2 regions of the Streptomyces sp. AN091965 genome follow, and region 2 is predicted to be linked to the other one. Evidence: riboswitches for the same ligand, from Rfam matches in the RefSeq annotation. Region 2 holds a riboswitch; the other holds the start of a gene.
The links. Region 2 has a riboswitch for ZMP and ZTP ahead of MQV74_RS06400 (bifunctional 5,10-methylenetetrahydrofolate dehydrogenase/5,10-methenyltetrahydrofolate cyclohydrolase). Riboswitches for the same ligand answer to the same signal wherever they lie in the genome.
Positions count from the first base shown of each region.

Region 1: linked by a shared signal. The riboswitch ahead of glyA (serine hydroxymethyltransferase) and the one ahead of MQV74_RS06400 (bifunctional 5,10-methylenetetrahydrofolate dehydrogenase/5,10-methenyltetrahydrofolate cyclohydrolase) in region 2 are both predicted to bind ZMP and ZTP.

Region 1 covers NZ_JALDMY010000001.1:5,942,796-5,953,226, forward strand. Annotated here, with positions in the region: gene MQV74_RS25400 (polysaccharide deacetylase family protein) at 184-1,101, opposite strand; gene MQV74_RS25405 (NAD(P)H oxidoreductase) at 1,252-1,893, opposite strand; gene MQV74_RS25410 (NADP-dependent oxidoreductase) at 1,893-2,912, opposite strand; gene MQV74_RS25415 (ATP-binding protein) at 3,212-7,153, shown strand; gene rocD (ornithine--oxo-acid transaminase) at 7,150-8,352, opposite strand; ZMP/ZTP riboswitch at 8,524-8,614, shown strand; gene glyA (serine hydroxymethyltransferase) at 8,656-9,960, shown strand; gene MQV74_RS25430 (hypothetical protein) at 9,974-10,431, opposite strand, start outside.
Region 2 covers NZ_JALDMY010000001.1:1,647,155-1,657,585, forward strand. Annotated here, with positions in the region: gene MQV74_RS06365 (MFS transporter) at 1-100, opposite strand, end outside; gene MQV74_RS06370 (cupin domain-containing protein) at 230-619, opposite strand; gene MQV74_RS06375 (alpha/beta hydrolase) at 673-1,569, opposite strand; gene MQV74_RS06380 (DUF4440 domain-containing protein) at 1,851-2,279, shown strand; gene MQV74_RS06385 (hypothetical protein) at 2,324-2,830, opposite strand; gene MQV74_RS06390 (trypsin-like serine peptidase) at 3,004-4,860, shown strand; gene MQV74_RS06395 (TetR/AcrR family transcriptional regulator) at 5,063-5,575, shown strand; ZMP/ZTP riboswitch at 5,652-5,738, shown strand; gene MQV74_RS06400 (bifunctional 5,10-methylenetetrahydrofolate dehydrogenase/5,10-methenyltetrahydrofolate cyclohydrolase) at 5,760-6,638, shown strand; gene MQV74_RS06405 (S1 family peptidase) at 6,773-7,951, shown strand; gene MQV74_RS06410 (FAD-binding and (Fe-S)-binding domain-containing protein) at 7,971-10,431, opposite strand, start outside.

The DNA.
Region 1 (10,431 bases), 4.3 Mb from region 2:
GACACACCACCAGATATCGCCAAGCTCAAGACGGCTCGGACCAATCGGTCTTCCTTGCGAAAACATTGCCTATGGCCGCAATCCGGCCAGTGCGGGGGCGAAACGGGTCAGGGCGGCCGGGAAGTTCCCAGCCGCCCTGATGACCGTCGAAGGCTCCTGCCGCACCCCCGTGCTTGTGCCCCGTCACGCGTCCTTGCTGTCCGTGCTGTCCGTGCTGTCCGTGCTGTCCGTGCTGTCGGTCCGCGTCGAGCGGTAGTGCTCCGCGATCTCGTCCGACGTCGTCACCCACACCCCGGGGTGGTTCACGATGTACTCAAGAGCCTGGTCCAGGTACTTGGCGCGGAATGCCTGGCCGATGACGAAGGGGTGCAGGGCCAGCGGCATGACGCGCCCGCTGTCCGTGGCCTCCGCCTCCGCGTGCAACTGGTCGACCTGGTCCTTCAGCATCTGCACGAAGTCGGGCCCCGGCGTGTTCTTGCTGACGAACAGGCCGATGTCGTTCAGCTCCACCGTGTACGGCACGCTCAGCACGCCCGGCACGTTCAGGGCGAACGGCTGGTCGTCGGCCGTCCAGTCCAGTACGTAGTCGAGACCCAGCTCCTTGAGCAGCCGCGGGGTGTGGTGGGTCTCGGTCAGGCCGGGGCCCATCCAGCCGCGCGGCCGCGTCCCCGTCGTGCGCTCGATCGTCTCGACGATGTCCTTGAGGGACGCGCGCTCCTCGTCCTCCGTCATCCCGGTGTGCAGGACCGAGTTGGTCCTGCCGTGCGCGAGCCACGCCCAGTCCCGCTCCCGGCCCGCCTCGACGATCTGCGGATAGCGGTCGCCGACGTCGGAGTTGAGCAGGACGCTGGCGCGCACCCCGTGCCGGTCCAGGGTCTCCAGGGTGCGCCAGAAGCCCACCCGCGCCCCGTAGTCGCGCCAGCCGTGGTTGAGCGGGTCGGGGGTGAGCTCCGCGGTGCCCGGGTAGACGCTCGTGGAGGGCTTGCCGATCTCGAAGTGCTCCACGTTCAGGCCGATGTAGAAGGCGACGCGCTTGCCTTCCGGCCAGTGGAGCGGCTCGCGCTCGACGATGGGGCTGTAGTCGTAGAGTTCGTTGTCCATCACAATCACCCTCTGAAGTGGCCCGAGCGGCCCGCGGGGCCGCCGCCTGCGGTGTTTCCCTCCCGCCTGCGTGACCTCATGGTCGAACCCTCACACTGGTGTGAAGGTCAAGGCGATCTTGGATGTGACGCCCGTCACGCGATACGCCCGTCACGCGATACGGTCGGCGGGCTCCCGGGGCGGGAGGAGCCCGCCCGGTTCCGCCGCGTCCATCGGGAGGAGCTCGTCCAGCGCCGCGTCGAGGACCTCGAACGCGCCCGCCCCCGCCGTCAGCGAGCCGTACACGTACCGCACCGACGACCGCTCCGGCGCGATCCCGCAGTACGCGGAGATCCCCGTGCGCAGCACGTGCGTCACCGTCTCCTCCCAGCCCGCGTCCACGAACTCCGCCCGCCCGTACGCCGTCAGGCCGAACCACAGCATCCGCGTCCGCGCGAGCGGGCTCTCGCCCCGGCGCCGACCGTACGCGAATCCGTGGTTCCACACCCGGTCGATCCAGCCCTTGAGCAGCGCCGGGAGGCCGAACCACCACACAGGGAAGACGACCACGATCGCGTCGGCGGCCGCCACCCGCCGCATATGGGCCTGCACTTCGGGCGAGTACGCCTTGTGCGGGTCGCCCCAGTCGGGCTCGTCCTCGGGCGTCATCCGGGGGTCGAAGCCCTCCGCCGCCAGATCGAGGAGGTCAACGGCGTGGCCCTCGGCGGTGAGGCGGTCCCGGGCGTGCCGGGCGAGCCCGGCGGTGAGCGAGTCGGTGCGCGGATGCCCGGTGACGACGAGCACCGTGGCCATCACTCGGCCCCGGCGGCGAGGCGGACCAGCATCTTGCCGGTGTTGGCGCCCCGCAGCACGCCGAGGAACGCCTCGGGCGCCCGCTCGATCCCGTCCACGACGGTCCGCTCGGTCCGCAGCGAACCGTCCGCGAGCATCGCCGCCGCCCGGCCCGTCCACTCCGGGAACAGGTCGAGGTGGCTGGTCACGAGCATGCCGCGCAGAGACGCCTCCTGCTTCGCGGCCTGGAAGAGGTTGTCCGGGCCCGCCACCGGATCCGTGTCGTTGTACGTGCTGATCGCGCCAACCATCGCGATGCGGCCCTCCCGGCGGATGGCCCCGATCGCGGCCTGGAGGTGGTCGCCGCCCACGTTGTCGATGTACACGTCGATGCCGTCCGGGGCGGCCTCGGCCAGCTGCTCGGGCAGCCCGCCCTGCCGGTAGTCGATCGCGGCGTCGAACCCGAAGGTGTCCAGGAGCTTCTTCGTCTTCTCCGGACCGCCCGCCGAACCGATCACCCGGGACGCGCCGAGCGCCCGCGCCACCTGGCCCGCCACGCTGCCCACCGCTCCCGCGGCGGCCGAGACGAACACGACGTCGCCCTCGCGGACCGGGGCGGTGCGCGTCAGCGCCGCGTACGCCGTCAGGCCGGTCGCGCCCAGCGCCCCCAGGTACGCCGACGGCGGGGCGAGCGCGGTGTCGACGACCGTCGCGGCGGCCGCGTCGACGACGGCGTACTCCCGCCAGCCGGCGAAGTGCGTGACCGTCGCGCCGACCGGAACGTCCGGCGACCCCGACGCCACGACCTCACCGACCGCGCTCCCCTCCAGCGGGGCGCCGAGCTCGAACGGCGGGATGTACGACGGCGCGTCGTCCATGCGGCCGCGCATGTACGGGTCCACGGACATCCACAGGTTCCGGACCAGCAACTTCCCTTCCGGGGCGGTGTCGGGGAGCTCGGTGGTGGCGAGGGCGAAGTCGGCGGGGCGGGGGGTGCCCTCGGGGCGGGCGGCGAGACGGATTTCCTTGGACCTGGGCATGGCGGGCTCCTCCGGTGGTGGTGGGTGGTGTGTCCGGGGCGGCTGCCCTGTTCACGAGAGCCACCCTGCCTGCGGCCGCGCACGAACCACTGACGAGTCACGCACGGGCCTGCACGCTGGATGGTGCCGCGAGCGGCTGTGGTTCAGCCCGTCGAGGGGCCCCTGCTCCTTGAAAGCTTGGGGGAGTTCGAGGACGAGGCGCGGAGCGCCGAAAAGCGGGGGTCCGGGGGCGGAGCCCCCGGTTTCGGGAAGGGGCGGGCTTGGGGAGCCCCCCGGCAGGGCCCACGTACCGTTGCCGCATGCGATTCGAGGTGCTGGGCCCCCTGGCAGTACGTGGCGACGACGGCGCCCACCTACCGGTGCCGGAACCGAAGGTGCGGGCCCTCCTCGCCGCCCTGCTCGCCCGCACCGGGCACCCCGTCCCCGCGGACACCCTCGTAGAGGACCTGTGGGGCGCCGGAAAGCTCCCGGCCAACCCCGCCAACTCCCTCCAGACCAAGGTCTCCCAGCTCCGCCGGGCCATCGGCCGCGACACCGTGGCGTACGGCCCCGCGGGCTACCGGCTGAGCCTGGCCGACGACGCCACGGACGCGGCCCGCTTCGAGACCCTCACGGCACGGGCGTACCGCGCGGAGACGGGCCCCCGCGACCGGGCGGCACTCCTGACCGACGCCCTGGCCCTCTGGCGCGGCCCCGCCTACGCCGACTTCCGTGACGCGGACTTCACCCGGGCCGCCGCCGCCCGCTTGGAGGAGCAGCGGCTCACCGCCCAGGAGACCCTGGCGGAGGCCCGCCTCGCGCTCGGCGAGCACGCCCTGCTGGCCGACGACCTCGCCGACCTGGTGGCCCGCGAACCGCTGCGCGAGAGGTTGCGCGCGGCCCACATGCGCGCCCTCTACCGCGCGGGCCGCCCGAGCGAGGCCCTGGCCGCCTACCAGGACCTGCGCACCCGCCTCGCCGACGACCTCGGCACCGACCCGGGCCCCGAACTCGCCGCCCTGCACGGGGCGATCCTGCGCCAGGACCCGGCCCTCGCGGCCCCGCCCACCGCCACGGCCACCGCCCCGGTCGTCGCTCCGCCCGCCGCCGCGCCTGCCGTCCTGGCGCCGCCGCGCACCAACCTCCCCGCCGCCACCACGCACCTCGTGGGCCGCGCCGACGCCGTGGCCCGCGTCCGCGAACTGGTGCGCCGCGAACGCCTGGTGACCCTCACCGGCCCCGGCGGCGTCGGCAAGACCCGCCTCGCCCTGGAGGCCGCCGCGGACCTCGTGGACGACTTCCCCGACGGCGTCTGGCTGGTCGAACTGGCCGGAACGACCGGGGACGGCGTCCTGGAGGCGGTCGCGGCGGCGGTGGGAGTCCGCGAGGACAACGCTGCCCGCCAGGCGTTCGAGGGGGAGAGGGAACCGGAAGGACCGGACGAGGGCACGGCCCCGGGAACGGACGCGCGCGCAGACGCAGGCGCAGGTTCCGGCTCCGGCCCCGGCTCCGGCTCCGGCCCCGGCTCCGGCCCAGGCCCCGGCTCCGGCCCAGGCTCAGGCCTCGGCTCAGGGCCCTGCTCCGGCTCGGACGCACGCTCCGGCTCGGGCGCAGGCGCAGGTGCAGGTGCAGGCTCAGGCCCCAGCTCCGGCTCGGACGCACGCTCCGGCTCCGGCTCGGGCGCAGGCGCGGGCAACCCCCGGCAGGCGCATCTCACCCGGGCCCTCGCCGCGCGCCACGCGCTGCTCCTCCTCGACAACTGCGAGCACGTCCTCGACGCCACCGCCGACCTCGTCGCCCACCTGCTGCGCCACGCCCCGCGCCTCCGCGTCCTCACCACCAGCCAGGAACCCCTCGCGCTCACCGGCGAATCCCTGGAGGCCGTCGCGCCCCTCGGGGAGGACGAGGCGGTGCGTCTGTTCGCCGAGCGGGCCGCGGCCACCGCCCCCGGCTTCGTCCTGGACGACGACAACCGTGCGGCCGTCGCCCTCATCTGCCGCCGTCTCGACGGCATCCCCCTCGCCGTGGAACTCGCCGCGACCCGCGTGCGCGCCCTCGGCGTACACGCCCTCGCCGACCGTCTGCACGACCGCTTCCGCCTCCTCAGCCAGGTACGCCGCGACGCCCCGGCCCGCCAGCGCACCCTGCGCGCGATGATCGACTGGAGCTGGGAGCTCCTCTCCGCGCCCGAGCGCCGCGCCCTGCGCCAACTGGCCGTCTTCCGAGGCGGGTTCACCCTGGAAAGCGCGGAGGCCGTCCTGGGCGGGGCCGGGGAAGGGACCCGGGCGGGGAGCGAACCACAGGTCTGGGGCGACCCGGCGTCGGGGCGTGCCTCGGAGGTCAGGGGTGCCCTGGAGGCAGGGGACGGGGCGCGGGCCGTGAATGAGCCCCAGGCCGGGGGCGGCACGCGGGCCGTGGACGAGCCGCAGGTCTGGGGCGGCTCGGTGGCGGGCGCTCTGGAGACCGGGCGTGAGCCGCGGTCCTGGGGTGGCCCGGAGGCGGGGGGCGACCCGGTGTTCGGGCGTGCCCCGGAGGTCGGGGGCGAGTCGCAGTCCTGGGGTGGCCTGGAGGCCGGGCGTGCCCTGGAGGCCGGGTGCGAGTCGCACGGCTGGGGTGGCCCGGAGGCGGGGGGCGACCCGGTGTTCGGGCATGGCCCGGAGGTCGGGGGCGAGTCGCAGGACTGGGGGGACCCGAGGGCGGGGGACGGCCCGGAAGCCGGGGGCGGCTTCGTGCTTGACCTTGTCGCCCGGCTCGTCGACCGCTCCCTCCTCGCGACCGCGGGCCCCGGCCCCGGCCCCGACGGCGGCGGCCCTGTCCGGCACCGCCTCCTCGAGTCCGTCGCCGCGTACAGCCTCGAACGTCTCGCCGAGGCGGGAGAGTCGAAGGTCATGGCCCGCCGCCACGCCCACCACTACGCCGACCTCGCCGAACGCGCCGCCCCCGCCCTGCACGGCCCCGACCAGCGGCACTGGCTGCGCCGCCTCGACGCCGAGACGGTCAATCTGCGCGCCGCCCTCGACTGGGCCGCCGCCGAGGCCGACACCGCGCTCGCGCTGCGCCTCGTCAACTCCCTGACCTGGTACTGGTATCTGCGCGGCCGCCTCACCGAAGCCATCCGCTCGCTCGTCCTCGCCCTGAGCCTGCCCGCCGGGCACGGGCGCGCGCGGGCCTCTGCCTCCGCCGCGCGGGGCGCCTTCTCGCTCCTCGCCGGGGAGGACGCCTGCGCGCACGGCTCCGGCTGCGCCCACGGCACCGACGGCGCCGGCGCCCGCTCCCGCTGGCTGCTCGCCTTCGCCCGCTGCGGCTTCGACCGCACCCCGGAGGAAGGGGAGCGCGTCGACGCGCTCCTCGCCGAGTTCCGCACGGCGGGCGACCGCTGGGGCGAGGCCGCCGCGCTCAGCACCCGCGCCACCCGCGCCCTGTACGCGGGCGACCTCGCGGTGCTGCGCCGCGACGCGGCCCGCGCCGCCGGCCTCTTCGCCGGACTGGGCGACCGCTGGGGGCAGTTGCAGTCCTCCGAACAGCTCGGCGTGCTCGCCGAGATCACCGCCGACTACGACGAGGCCGCCCGGCTCCAGCACGAGGGCGCCCGCGGCGCCGAGGAACTGGAACTCTGGACCGAGGTCTCCTTCCGCCTCTCCCGGCTCGGCCGCCTCGCCCTGCTCACCGGTGACGACACCCGCGCCACCGACCACCACGAACGCGCCGCCCGGCTGGCCGCCCGCCAGTCCCACCGGCCCGCCCAGCAGTTCGCCGAGACCGGTCTCGCCCTCGGCGCCCGCCGCCGCGGCGACCTGGACGCCACCGAACGCCTCCTGCTGCCCTGGCTCGACTTCAACCGCCGCTTCGGCATCAGCTCCGGCGCCGCCCTGATCCTCGCCCAACTCGGCTACGCCGCCGAACAGCGCGGCGACGCCACCCGCGCCGAGCACCTCCACCGCGAGGGCCTCGACGCCGCCCGCGCCACCGGCGACAACCGCGCCGTCGCCCTCGCCCTCGAAGGCCTCGCGGGCGCCCGCTCCCTCGCGGGCGCCCACCCGGAGGCCGCCGGGCTCCTCGGCCGGGCCGCCGCGCTCCGCGCCGCCGAGGGCACCCCGCTGCCGGAGGCCGAGCGCGCCGACGTCGACCGGGCCACGGCCCGCTGCCGCACCGCCCTCGGCACCGAGGCGTTCGACAGCGCCTTCCACACCGCCTTCGACAGCGCCGCCGACGCGCACCGCGCACGGGGGGCGGCGGCACCGCCCCCCGCCGTCGGCGGCTAGCCGAGCACCGCCCGGAGCTGGTCGAGCCCCCAGTCCAGGTCCTCCTTGCTGATCACCAGCGGGGGAGCGATCCGGATCGTCGAGCCGTGGGTGTCCTTCACCAGGACACCGCGCTCCATCAGCTTCTCGGAGATCTCCCGGCCCGTGCCGTGCGACGGGTCGATGTCGACACCCGCCCACAGGCCGCGCCCGCGCACCTCCACCACCTTCCCGGAGCCCGCGAGCAGCCCGAGCTCCGCGTGCAGATGCTCGCCGAGCTCCGTCGCCCGCTGCTGGAACTCGCCCGTTTCCAGCATCGCGACGACCTCCAGGCCCACCGCGCACGCCAGCGGATTGCCGCCGAACGTCGAACCGTGCTCACCCGGCCGGAACACCCCGAGCACGTCCGCGTCCGCCACCACCGCCGACACCGGCACCACACCGCCGCCCAGCGCCTTGCCCAGCAGATACACGTCCGGCACCACGTCCTCGTGCTCGCACGCGAAGGTCCGCCCCGTGCGGCCGAGCCCCGACTGGATCTCGTCCGCGACGAACAGCACCCCGCGCTCGCGCGTCAGCTCCCGCACCCCCGGGAGATAGCCGGGCGGCGGCACGAGCACGCCCGCCTCGCCCTGGACCGGCTCGATGAGCACCGCCACCGTGTCCTCGGTGACGGCGTCCCGCAGCGCCCCCAGATCACCGAACGGCACGATGTCGAAGCCCGGCGTGTACGGGCCGTAGTCCGCACGGGCCTCGGGGTCCGTGGAGAAGCTGACGATCGTCGTCGTCCGGCCGTGGAAGTTGTTCGCCGCCACCACGATGCGGGCCCGGCCCTCGGGCACGCCCTTGACGCGGTAGCCCCACTTCCGGGCGGTCTTCACCGCCGTCTCCACGGCCTCCGCGCCCGTGTTCATCGGCAGCACCATCTCCTTGCCGCACAGCCGGGCGAGCCGTGCGCAGAACTCCGCGAAACGGTCGTGGTGGAACGCGCGTGACGTCAGTGTCACCCGCCCCAGCTGCTCCTTGGCGGCCTCGATGAGACGCGGGTTGCCGTGGCCGAAGTTGAGTGCCGAATAACCGGCGAGCATGTCGAGGTACCGGCGGCCCTCGACGTCCGTCATCCACGCGCCCTGTGCCGACGCGACGACGACGGGCAGGGGGTGGTAGTTGTGCGCGCTGTGCGCTTCGGCCGAGGCGATGAGGTCTTCCGTAGCAGTCACGGGGTCTCCGTTTCTCACGTTCGCACGTCGTCGTGCGATTCCTACGGCTACTAACGGCGCAAGGAGGCTCTCGCGTGTCGTAGGGGACAGAGCGGGTTCGTGGCCCAATACCTATCGTCGCTCGCCCCGCACGCGAACCCTGACACGGTGGCCTGACCGTTACGCTGGTTTCCACAGCGCGGCGACTGGCGCACAGGGAATCGACCCTGAGGAAGCCGTGCGAGGCAGAACCTTCGAGGTGCCGCCCGCCTGGGCACCCCGGGACCACGACCGGACACATCACCGCTCGCCCCGGAGGACGCCATGAGTCACTCTTCTCCTTCCCCTTCCGCCGTGCCTTCTCCCGCACCGCGGCACCCGGCGCTCACCGCCGCCGACCCCGAGCTCGCCGCCCTCGTCACCGCCGAGGAACAGCTCCAGGCCGACACCCTGCGCCTCATCCCCAGCGAGAACTACGTCTCCGCCGCCGTCCTCGAAGCCTCCGGCACCGTCCTCCAGAACAAGTACAGCGAGGGCTACCCCGGCCGCCGCTACTACGAGGGCCAGCAGAACATCGACCAGGTCGAGCGCCTCGCCGTCGCCCGCGCCAAGGCCGTCTTCGGCACCGACCACGCCAACGTCCAGCCCTACTCCGGCTCCCCGGCCAACCTCGCCGTCTACCTCGCCTTCGCCGAGCCCGGCGACACCGTCATGGGCATGGCCCTGCCGATGGGCGGCCACCTCACCCACGGCTGGGGCGTCTCCGCCACCGGCCGCTGGTTCCGCGGAGTGCAGTACGGCGTCCGCGAGGACACCGGGCACATCGACCTCGACGCCGTCCGTGAACTCGCCCTCAAGGAACGGCCCAAGCTGATCTTCTGCGGCGGCACCGCGCTGCCCCGCACCATCGACTTCGCCGCCTTCGCCGAGATCGCCCGCGAGGCCGGGGCCGTGCTCGTCGCCGACATCGCGCACATCGCCGGGCTCGTCGCGGGCGGCGCCCACCCCTCGCCCGCCCCCTATGCCGACGTGGTCTCCACGACCACCCACAAGACGCTGCGCGGGCCGCGCGGGGCGATGCTGCTCGCCCGCGCGGAGCACGCCAAGGCCATCGACAAGGCCGTCTTCCCCGGGCTCCAGGGCGGGCCCCACAACCAGACCACCGCCGCGATCGCCGTGGCCCTGCACGAGGCCGCGCAGCCGTCCTTCCGCGACTACGCCCACGCCGTCGTCACCAACGCCAAGGCCCTCGCCGAGGCGCTGCTCGCCCGCGGCTTCGACCTCGTCTCCGGCGGTACGGACAACCATCTGATCCTGATGGACCTCACACCCAAGGACGTGCCGGGCAAGGTCGCGGCGAAGGCCCTCGACCGGGCCGGGATCGTCGTCAACTACAACACGGTGCCCTTCGACACCCGGAAGCCCTTCGACCCCTCCGGGGTGCGGATCGGGACCCCCTCCCTGACGTCCCGTGGGCTCGGGGCGGAGCACATGGCGGCCGTCGCGGAGTGGGTGGACCGAGGCGTCCAGGCGGCGCGGACCGGGGACGAGGACGCGCTGGCGAAGGTGCGCGGCGAGGTGGCCGAGCTGATGGCCGCGTACCCGGCGCCCGGGCTGCCCACGGGCTGACCCCGCGGTCGGCTCAGGCGGACGCGGTCCGGCGCTGGTACACGAGCGTCGCCGCCGCGCCCGCCAGGGCCCCCGCTGCCGCGCTGGGTATCACCCAGGACCGGCCCCAGGCCGTGTCGGCATCGGGCTGCCCGGCAGTGGCGGGGACGGGGGCCCCGGCGGGGGACCGGGACCCGGCCGGGTCGGCCGGGGGGATGCCCGCATAGCCGTCGTCGGACTGCTTGCCCAGGACGTGGAGGGACTTGAGGAGGGCGCGCAGGGCGCCGGGGCGCTCCGCCTTGTGCCAGGTGCCCCTCATCGAGTCCACGTCCGTGCTGGTGTGGATCCAGATCGGGCCCTTCCCTTCGGGGTACACGCGGTCCACCCGCCAGGGGCGCACGTCGTGGATCAGCCAGGTGACGTTGATCTGGCGGCCCGTGCCCACGCCCAGGCCCGGCGGGCGCTCGCGGGTGCCCCGGGCGGACTGGCCCA
Region 2 (10,431 bases):
CCATATGGGTCAGGGGCAGCGGGAGACGGGCGACGAGCCCGGCGGAGCTGAACGCCTTCGCGCCCGGGGCGGTGAAGATCTCGCGGTATGCGTGGGGCATTGCGTGTCCTGTCGTGGAATCAGCCCTCGGCCCGTGGGGGCGCGCGCGGCACCCGGCGCGCGCACCCCCACGAAAAACAATCGGGACTATCGTTCCACTTTCTATCACGCCCGGCCCCGGGCGCGGTGGCTATGCCGTGGCACGCGGCTCCAGGCGGCTGCCGCGCGGCATGGTGACGGACATGAGGTCGCTGGGGCCGTCCAGGGCGATGCGGTGCCAGCGGCCGCGCGGCACGATGACGGCGGATCCGGCCGCCACCCGCACCTCCGCCTCCTCCTCTCCGGGCTCCTCCGGGCGGAAGCAGAGGCGTATCCCGCCCGCCAGACAGGCCACGACCTCTTCGGCGTCGGGGTGCACCTCCCAGTGGTCGCCGTGCACGTCGGCGTCGGTCTCCACATGGAAGGTCATCACCTGCCAGCCGTCCCGGGCGGCGTCGAACACCGGACGCTCGGCCCGCACTTCCCCGCCCTGGTCGAGGTGGATGAAGGAAGCGAAGAGGTCGATCGGGGCAACAGTCATGCCGGAGTACCTTTCCTGGGGTTCGGCTGCTCGGATGCGGCGGACGGAGCGGGTCAAGCGGCCAGGCCGCGGCGCAGGGCCGCGCCGAGTTCGGCGTTCTGCCGCCGGGACACGTCGGCGCTCAGGAGCGCCTGCGAGCCGTGGAACGTACCGGCCCACTGGTGCAGTTCGACCGGCACGCCCGCCCGGAGCAGGCGCAGCGCGTACGCGATGCCCTCGTCGCGGTTCGGGCACAGCTCGGCGGTGGCGATGTAGGCGGGCGGCAGCCCGGAAAGGTCGTCGGCGCGCGAGGGCGCGGCGTACGGCGTGGCCGGCGCGCCGCCCAAGTAGTGCCCCCAGGCCGCGGTGATCTTGTCGCGGGTCATCCAGGGCGTGTCCGTGAACTGCCGCGCCGACCAGGTGTCCTGGCGGTCGTCGAGCCCCGGCTGGTTCAGCAGCTGGAAGCGGACGGGCGGGCCCTGCCGGTCGCGCGCCCGCAGCGCCACGGCCGCGGCGAGCCCGGCCCCGGCGCTGTGGCCGCCGACCGCGATCCGCTCCGGGTCGACGCCCCACTCGGCCGCGTGCTCGACCGCCCAGGCCAGCACCGCGTACGTGTCGTCGAGGGCGGCGGGGTACGGGTGCTCGGGGGCCAGGCGGTAGCCCACCGAGATCACCACCTCGCCGGAGCTCTCCGCGATGCGGGAGGCCCAGGGGTGCTCGGTGTCCACGTCGCCCATGACCCAGCCGCCGCCGTGCATCCAGACGACGGCGCCCCGCGCGCCCCGCGGGCGGTAGACGCGTACGGGCACCGCCGGATCGCCGGGCACCGTGCGGTCCTCGATCTCCATGCCCGAGGTGTCCGGCGCCGGCACGGAGGCGGCCAGCTCGGCGAGGTTCTTGCGGGCGGTGACGGGGTCGGACAGGTCGGCCCGGGGGATCAGTGGGACGAATGCTTCGAGTTCGGAGTCCATGGCGGTCATCCTCACGGCCGCGACCACCGGGAAGCAGCCGCCAACCGTCGGGCAACTCGCCCGTTCCACGCACCGATCGGCGCCCACCTCCGGCTCGGGGTCGCGCCTCCCGGACCGCCGTGGCGGGCCCGGCACGCGGCCCGGCGTACGGTCGCCCGGACGTGACACCCACGGATTTCATTATTCAAGTTTGACTAGTGCGCCATCACGGTATACCTTTCTCCGCGTGGTCAAGTTTGACTACGCAGATGCACCAGAGCCTCATCAGCAAGGGAGCCCGTATGACTCATCTGCCCGACACCGGATACGCCCCGACCGCCGAGGACCGCGCGAGCCTGGACGCCTGGTTCGCCGCGTACGACGCGGCGAGCGGCAAGCGTGACGTGGAGCGCATGGCCGACATGGCGGTGTTCCCGCTCAACCTGGTGAGCGACGACTCCCAGGGGGACGGCCGGTCGGCGCAGTGGGACCGGCAGCAGTTCGTCGCCACCATGACGCAGGTGATGGGCGACGGCAGCCAGGACATCACCTTCGAGTCCACCCGGACCCCGGTGTTCCTCTCCGCGTCGATGGCTGTGGTCTTCACCGACTCGACGATGACGGCGGACGGCCACACCCAGCAGCTCCGGTACGCCGACATCCTGCTCAAGCGGGACGGGACCTGGGCGTTCCAGACCATGATCCAGGGCGGCTGGGGAGACAACCTGTAAGGCGGGCGACGGCCGGGACCGTCCCTGTCGTGCCGCGCGGGCGCCTAGGAGCGGCGCCTGCGCAGCACGACGAAGGCAGCGCCGACCGCCACCACGGCGGCCGCTCCCCCGGCGACGGGGAGGATCGGCACGCCCTTGTCTCCGTCGTCGCCTTCGGCTTGAGCGGCACACTGCGGGCCGTCAATTGGCCCGCCCTTTTCCACGGTTACTTCGCCCGCTCGCGTACTCTCCCCCGGATGCACCGGCTCGGCGAAATGCACGGCAAACGTACCGGGCTCGGCGTCACAGCGAACCTGAGCACGCGCCGCAAACGACACCTTGCCCGTGGACTTCAACTCCACCGGCTTTTGGAACACTTCGGAACGCAAGGTCGCACCCTCGTCGAGTTCCGGATTCACCAAGGACAACGTGACGCGCTCACCGGGACGCGCGGCACCCGGCGTGACCGTCAACTCACCGCTGCCACTCGCGTCCGCGAAGGCGCTCGGCACGGCCACCGAAGCGGCCCCGAGCAGCAAAGCCCCCACAAAAGCGGCGCGTACACGTGACATAAGATGCAGTCCTCGGGTTCGGATAACCAGGGTCGACTCTGGTGACGGGTCCGTTTTCAGCGATCTTACCGGGGGATTTGCGAGCAGTGCACGGACTACCGTCGCCCGCCCTTCGGCATGCCATCACGGGCGAACACCGAGTTCTTCCACCAGCACGCAACTGAAGGGGAGCCGTGCGCATTTCCCGTTGGTCCCGGTCCGTCGCCGTGGGGACGGGCGGCGTCGTCCTCGCCGCCCTGGCGACCACCGCGTCGGCGCAGGAATCCATAGCCGGGCCGGGCACGCCCCGGCCCGGATCGGACGGAGCGCCCGGCGGCGTCAGCGCGTCCGCCCCGCCGAAGAGCGGCGCCGGCTGGACGGTCGAGGACGCCGAGGACTTCTGGACCTCGGGACGCATGGCGGCGGCGGTCCCGCCACCCCCCGCCAAGGGCCGCGCGCCGCGGGACGCGCGCCCGGACAGCGCCACGAAGGCCACCGCGAGCGCCGCGGCCGCCCCCCGTGTGCGCGCGGCGGCCGCCGCCCCCGCCGCCACCGCCTACAAGGGCGCCAAGACCATCGGCGTGCTGTACTACGTCGACAGCGGCATGAAGGCACACAGCTGCACGGCCAGCGTCGTGCACAGCCCCAAGGGCAATCTGATCCTCACCGCCGGGCACTGCGGCCCCGGCAAGAAGCACGCCTTCGTGCCCCAGTACCGCACGGGCAAGCCCGCGGCCCAACAGCCCTACGGCATCTGGGCCGTCGACCGGTTCTTCAAGGACCCCCGGCACACCGACACAGGGCCCGGCTCCAACCTCGACTTCGGCTTCGCCACGCTCAAGCCCGACAGGAACGGCCGCCACATCGAACAGCGCACCGGCGCCAACACCCTGACGCGCACCCCCGGTTACCGCGTGCCGGTCACCGTCATCGGCTACCCGAAGGCGAAGTACGCCCCCAAGGACCGGGCGATCAAGTGCCGCACGACGACGGACCGGCTGCCCGGCTACAAGCAGCTGCGGATGAAATGCGCCGGTTTCCACGGCGGCACCTCCGGCAGCCCCTGGCTGATGAACTTCGACGAACGGACCCAGCGCGGCCAGGTCGTCGGGAACCTCGGCGGCGCGGGCGGCGGCGGGTCGAGCAGCGCCGTCTCGTACGCGCCGTTCTACGACGACGAGGTGTTCAAGCTCTACGACGACGCCGTCGCGGACGTCGCCACCGTCCGGCGCCCGCCCCTGCCCTACGCGCTCGGCATCGGCGAGACCTGGCAGCACGCCAAGCAGCTCGCCGCGGGCGACTACACCGGTGACGGCAAGGCCGATCTGCTCGCCGTGTGGGCCAGCGGAGAGGTCACCCTGCACACCGGCGACGGCAAGGGCGGCTTCAGTGCCCAGCGGCGCCTCAAGGCGCCCAACGGCACCTGGAAGCACGCCGCCACGATCACCGGCGGCGACTTCGCCGGCGGCCGCCGCTCCGACCTGGTCGTGCGCTGGTCCGACGGCGAGGTCACGCTGTACCCCGACGTGTCCACCGCGGGCTTCGGCCGGGAGGTCCGGCTCGCCAAGGCCGGGTCCACGTGGAAGCACGCCACCCGGATCACCGCGGGCCGCTTCAGCGGCAACGACCGCGCCGACGACCTGGTCGTCCGCTGGAGCGACGGCGAACTCACCCTCTACCGCGAGGCGGGCGACGGCTTCACGAAGGAGACCAGGCTCCAGAAGCCCAACGCCACCTGGAAGCGCGCCGCCCTCCTCGTCGGCGGCGACTTCACCGGCGGCGACCGCTGGGACGTCGTCGTGCGCTGGTCCGACGGCAAGCTCACCCTGCACCAGGACGTGGGCGCGGGCGGCCTGGGCAGGAAGACGCAGCTCGGCGGGGCCGGCGCGCTGTGGAAGCACGCCACGGTGGCGACCGCCGGCGGCTACACCGCGGACGGCCGCCCCGACGACCTCGTCGTCCGCTGGAGCGACGGCGAGGTCAGCCTCTACGCCGACACCACGACCAGGCTGGGCACCGAGCGGAACCTCGTACCGCCGAAAACGGCCTGACATCCGCGCCGCCGACCGCGACCGGCGGCGCCCCCGTGCGCGGACCGGGTAACGTCGGCGGGAACGGCGCACGTACGCGGCAGCACAGGTCCGCGCGCACGAACGCGGGAGAGCCACCCTGAACGAGCCGACCACCGGGCCGACCACGCCGCCCGTCACCGACGGCCGCCGCGCCAAGGGCGAGCGGCGGCGCCGGGCCCTCATCGAGGCCACCGTGCGGGTCATCGCGCGCGACGGCGCCGCGGGCGTCACCCACCGCACGGTGGCCCGCGAGGCGGAGCTGCCCACGACCGCCACGACGTACTACTTCAGCAGCATCGACGCCCTCCTCACCGCGGCGCTCACCCAGTGCATGGAGGAGGACTCCGCGCGCATCGAGGCCCTCGTGGAGGCGCCCGGCGGCGCCACGCTCCGGGCGCTCGCGGAGCTCATGGCGCGGCTCCTCAGCCCGCCCGGGCACCTGCTCGCGGAGTTCGAGCTGTGCCTGCTCGCGGCGCGCCGCCCGGAGCAGCGGGCGGCGACCCGGCGCTGGCACGAGGCGCTCGCCGCGTTCGCCCGCCGTTTCACGCACGAGCCGCTGCGCGTGAAGCTCTTCACCCACGCCTACGACGGGCTGCTGCTCCAGGGCCTGCTCGCGGACAAGCCACCGACGGCCGACGAGTTCGAGGAACTGCTGCGGGAGCTCCTGCCGGAGCCCGGCCCGGACGCGCCGTAGCCGACGGGGCCGGGCCGCACGTCGGCTCCTGCCGGTGACCGCGCCGTCAAGGTCCGACACGCCCTCGACTACAGTGGGGGCGGGCCGTGACTGGCGCTGAGGTGGAGCACCACCGGGGAGCGGCCTGACGCAGATGTCGATGCCGTGCGCCTGGGCGACTGGTCAACCACGCCTGGAGGCGGCCATGTCCCCGACCACTTCGACGGTCCCTGCCCAGCTCATGGACGGCACCGCCCTCGCCCGCCGCGTGGGCGAGGAGACCGCGGCCCGCGCCGCCGAGCTGACCCGGCGCACGGGCGCGGCGCCCTGTCTCGCGACCGTGCTCGTGGGCGAGGATCCCGCGTCGGTCACGTACGTACGGATGAAGCGGAACCGCTGCGCGAAGGCGGGCATCGTCTCGCGGCACGTGGCGCTGCCCGCCGCGACCACGACCGAGGAGCTCGTCGCCACCCTCGGCGCCCTCTCCGAGGACCCGACCGTGCACGGCATCCTGCTCCAGCACCCCGTCGGGGACCACATCGACGAGCGCGCCGCCTTCGAGGCGATCGCGCCGCACAAGGACGTCGACGGCGTCACGCTGAGCTCGTTCGCCGCGATGAGCTTCGGGCGGCCCGGCTTCGTGTCCTGCACCCCGGGCGGGATCATGCGCCTCCTCGACGCGTACGACGTCGACCTCGCCGGGAAGCGGGCCGTCGTCGTGGGCCGCAGCGCGATCCTCGGCAAGCCCGTGGGCATGCTGCTCCTCGCCCGGGACGCGACCGTCACCTACTGCCACTCGCGCACCGCCGAGCTGTCCGCGCACCTGCGCGAGGCGGACGTCGTCGTGGCGGCCGTCGGCAGGCCCGAGCTGATCCGCGGCGAGGACATCAAGCCGGGCGCCGTCGTCATCGACGCCGGGTACAACGCGGGCAACGTCGGCGACGTCGACTTCGACGGCGCCCTGAGCCGGGCCCGCCTCATCACGCCGGTCCCGGGCGGCGTGGGGCCCATGACGATCGCGGTGCTGCTGGAGCAGACGGTGACCGCCGCGGAGCGGCAGCTGGGGGCGCGCGCCGCACGGTGACGAGCCGCATCCCGCTCCGGCCCGTACCACCAACTGCTGCTTTCAACGGGTGTTGACCCGCCGTTGACCAACTCCCCCTACGTTTCCACCAGTTGCGGCGACACTCCGTCGCCGCACGGTCACCAGGGGGTTCGATGCGTCGCAAGAAGGCTCTCCTCGCCACGGGCGCGGCAGTGTTCAGCATGGCGCTGCTCGGTACGGCCGGGCCGGGCGCGAGCGCCGACGAGGACGGCCGCAGGACGGTGGCCGTCCCGGAGGTCGTGGGCAAGGACGCCGCGCGCAAGATGGCCGAGCAGCGGCCCCTCGTCGCGGCGGCCGACGTCATCAAATGGGCGCAGGAACGCGGCCGGTACGAGGGCTTCACCGGCATCGCCCTCGAACGCGGCCGCGTCGCCCTGTACTGGAAGGGCGAGCTGCCCGCGCGGATGCGCAAGGCCGTCGCCACGGCGCGCGGCAAGGCACGGGTGCGGATCGTGGCGGCCCCGTACTCGCTCAAGGAGCTCAAGTCCGCTTCGGCCCGGCTCCAGGAGCGGCTGCGGGCCGAGCCGTCGCTCGGCCACACCGTGAAGATCCCGACGGACGGCAGCGGACTCGTCATCGCCGCCGACCCGGGCCGCAGGGCGGCGGCCGCCGCACCGCGCAGGGCCGCCGCCCTCAAGAGGGACCTGGGCGTGCCGGTGCGCACCGTCCGCGAGGGGAAGATGAAGGAGCGCAGCCGTGACAACGACTCCCACCCCTGGTCGGGCGGCGCGCTCATCAAGATCAACGGCGTGCCCTGCTCGTCCGGGTTCGGCGTGCGCGACGGGTCGGGCGCACAGTACCTCCTCACCGCCGCGCACTGCGGCCAGCAGGGCGCCCGGACCACGAACGGGGCCGACCAGTACATCGGTACGGTCGGACCGCGCCACCAGCCCCACGACGTCATGCTGGTCCCGACGTCCGACGTGGACAACTTCATGTACACGGGCGGCCGGGGCGACGAGCGCGGCGTCCGGGTCGAGGGCTGGGACTGGGTGTACACCGGCGAGTACCTGTGCCAGTCCGGTGTCACCAGCGCCGCGGAGACCGGCGGCCCGGTCTGCAACCTGAAGGTGCTGTACTTCTACAACGACTCCGAGGACCTGGTGGAGGCCGAGCAGATGGACGGCCGGACGCCCCTGCGCGGCGGTGACAGCGGCGGTCCGGTCTACTCGGGGGCCGCCAACGGGGGCGCGATCGCCAAGGGCACGTCGACCCGCTCGCTGGGGTCGAAGATGGGCTTCCAGGACTTCGGCACTGCCTGGCGCGACTTCGGGGTGTGGATCGACAAGTAGGCCCGGCCGCCCGGGGCGTTCACAGCGCCTCGCGCAGCAGCTGCACCGGGTGCCACGCGGTGCGCTCCGTGCCGTGGAAGATCTGCTGGCGGCACGAGGCACCCGTGGCGACCACGACGGTGTCGGCGGACGCGGCCCGCACGGCGGGGAAGAGACGGTCGGCTCCCACGGTCATCGAGAGGTCGTAGTGCTCGGACTCGAAGCCGAAGGAGCCGGCCATGCCGCAGCAGCCCGCGTCCAGTTCGGTGACCTCCACTCCGGGGATGCGGCGCAGCAGCGCCATGGTGGCTGCCGTGCCGACCTCCGCCTTCTGGTGGCAGTGGCCGTGGTAGAGGAGGGTGCGCCCGTTCAGCCAGGAGTCGGGGCGCAGGGTGAGGCGGCCGTCGTCGATGGCGTCGCCGAGCAGCTCTTCGATCTGCTTCACCCGGGCCGTGACCGCCTCGCGGGCCGAGTCGCGGGGCAGCAGCGCCTTGTGCTCGTCGCGCAGGGTCATCAGGCAGGACGGCTCACAGCCGGTGATGGGGGCGTCGGCCGGGGTGGTCTCGGTGAGGCGGTGGACCAGCTGGAAGGCCTTGTCGCCCGCGTCGTCCAGGAGGCCCTTGGACAGGCTGGCCCGGCCGCAGCAGCCGCCGCTCTCCAGGTGCACGTTCCACCCGGCGTGTTCGAGCAGCTCCACGGCCGCCTGCCCGATCTCCGGCTCGGTGTACGTGGTGAAGGAGTCGGCGAGCAGCACGACGGTGCCCTGAGTGGTCGTCGCGGCGGGCGTGCGGCGGCCGAACCAGCGCACCAGGTTGCGGCGGGCGTAGCGCGGCAGCGGACGGTGGCGGGTGATGCCGAGGGTGCGGTCGAGCAGGCGGCGCAGCAGCGGGAAGCGGCCGGGCAGGTTGGAGAGCGGGGCGGTGGCCGAGCCGAGGCGGTTGAGGGTGCGGATCGCCCCGAAGATCCGGGAGCGCAGCGGAACGCCGTGCTCGTCGTGGTGGTGGGCGAGGGCCTCCGCCTTCAGTGAGGCCATGTCCACGCCGAGAGGGCACTCGCTCTTGCACGCCTTGCACATCAGGCACAGGTCGAGGACCTCGTGCAGCCGCTCGTCGCCGAGCGCGGCGTGCGGGTCGGGCGCCGAGAGGGCCTGGACGAGGGCGCCGGCGCGGCCGCGCGTGGAGTCCTCCTCGTTGCGCGTGGCCATGTAGGAGGGGCACATGGCGCCGGTGCCGGACTTGCGGCACAGGCCGATGTTCATGCAGCGGTCGGCGGCCGCGCGCATCCCCCCGGCCACCTCGAAGTCGAGCCGGGTGCGCAGGCCGGGCGCGGGCGGCAGCGCCGCGTCGCGCAGGTGCTCGGTCATGGCGGGGGCGTCGACGATCTTGCCGGGGTTGAGCCGGTCGTCCGGGTCGAAGAGGCCCTTGACCTGGCGCATGGCCTCGTACAGCGCGTCGCCGAACAACTCGCGGTTGAACTCGCTGCGGGCCAGGCCGTCGCCGTGCTCGCTGGAGTTGACGCCGCCGTACTCGGTGACGAGGTCCTTGACCTCCTCGGCGACCTCGCGCATCGTCCTGCGCTGCTCGGGGTCGGTGACGTCGAGGAACGGGCGGATGTGCAGACAGCCCACCGAGCAGTGCCCGTAGAAGCCCGCGGTGAGGCCGTGCCGGTCGAGGACCTTCTTCAGCCGGGCCGTGTACGCGGGCAGGTGGACGGGGTCGACGGCGGTGTCCTCGATGAACGCCAGGGGCCGCTTGGTGCCCTCGCTCGCGGCCATGAGCAGTCCGAGGCTCGACTTGCGGACCTTCATCAGGGCCGTCCGGTCGGCGGAGGTGACGGCCCTGAGGGTGTGGTAGCCGTGGCCGTGCCGCTTCCACAGGGTGGTCAACCGGTCCAGGCTGCCGAGGAGTTCGCGCTCGTCGTCACCGGTGAACGACACGAAGAGCAGCGCGTCAGGGTCGCCTTCGAGGACCGCGGACAGGGACGCGTACTCGATCTTCTGCCGGGACAGGTCGAGGATCGTGCGGTCCATCAGCTCGACGGCCGCCGGGTCGCAGGCGAGCGCGTCCTGGGTGGCCTCGATGGCCCCGGCGACCGAGGTGAAGTGGCCGACGGCGAAGACCGTGTGCGCCGGTTTCGGTACGAGGTCCACGAGCGCCCGGGTGGTGACGGCCAGGGTGCCTTCGGAGCCGACGACGAACTTCGCCAGGTCGAAGGGGGTGTCCTCGCGGGCGAGCCGGTCAAGGCGGTAGCCGCCCGCGCGCCGCCAGTGCTGCGGGAAGCCGTCGGCTATGGCGTCGGCGTGGGCGGCGACGAGCCGGGGCAGTTCGCGGTGGATGCGGCCGTCCAGGGTGTCGAACCCGGCACGGCTCGCGTGCTCCGCGGCGGTGAGCGGCGCCAGGTGCGTGCTCGTCGCGTCGGAGAGCACCACGTCCAGGGCGCGCACGTGGTCGATGGTCATGCCGTAGCGCAGGGAGCCGCTGCCCGCCGAGTTGTTGCCGATC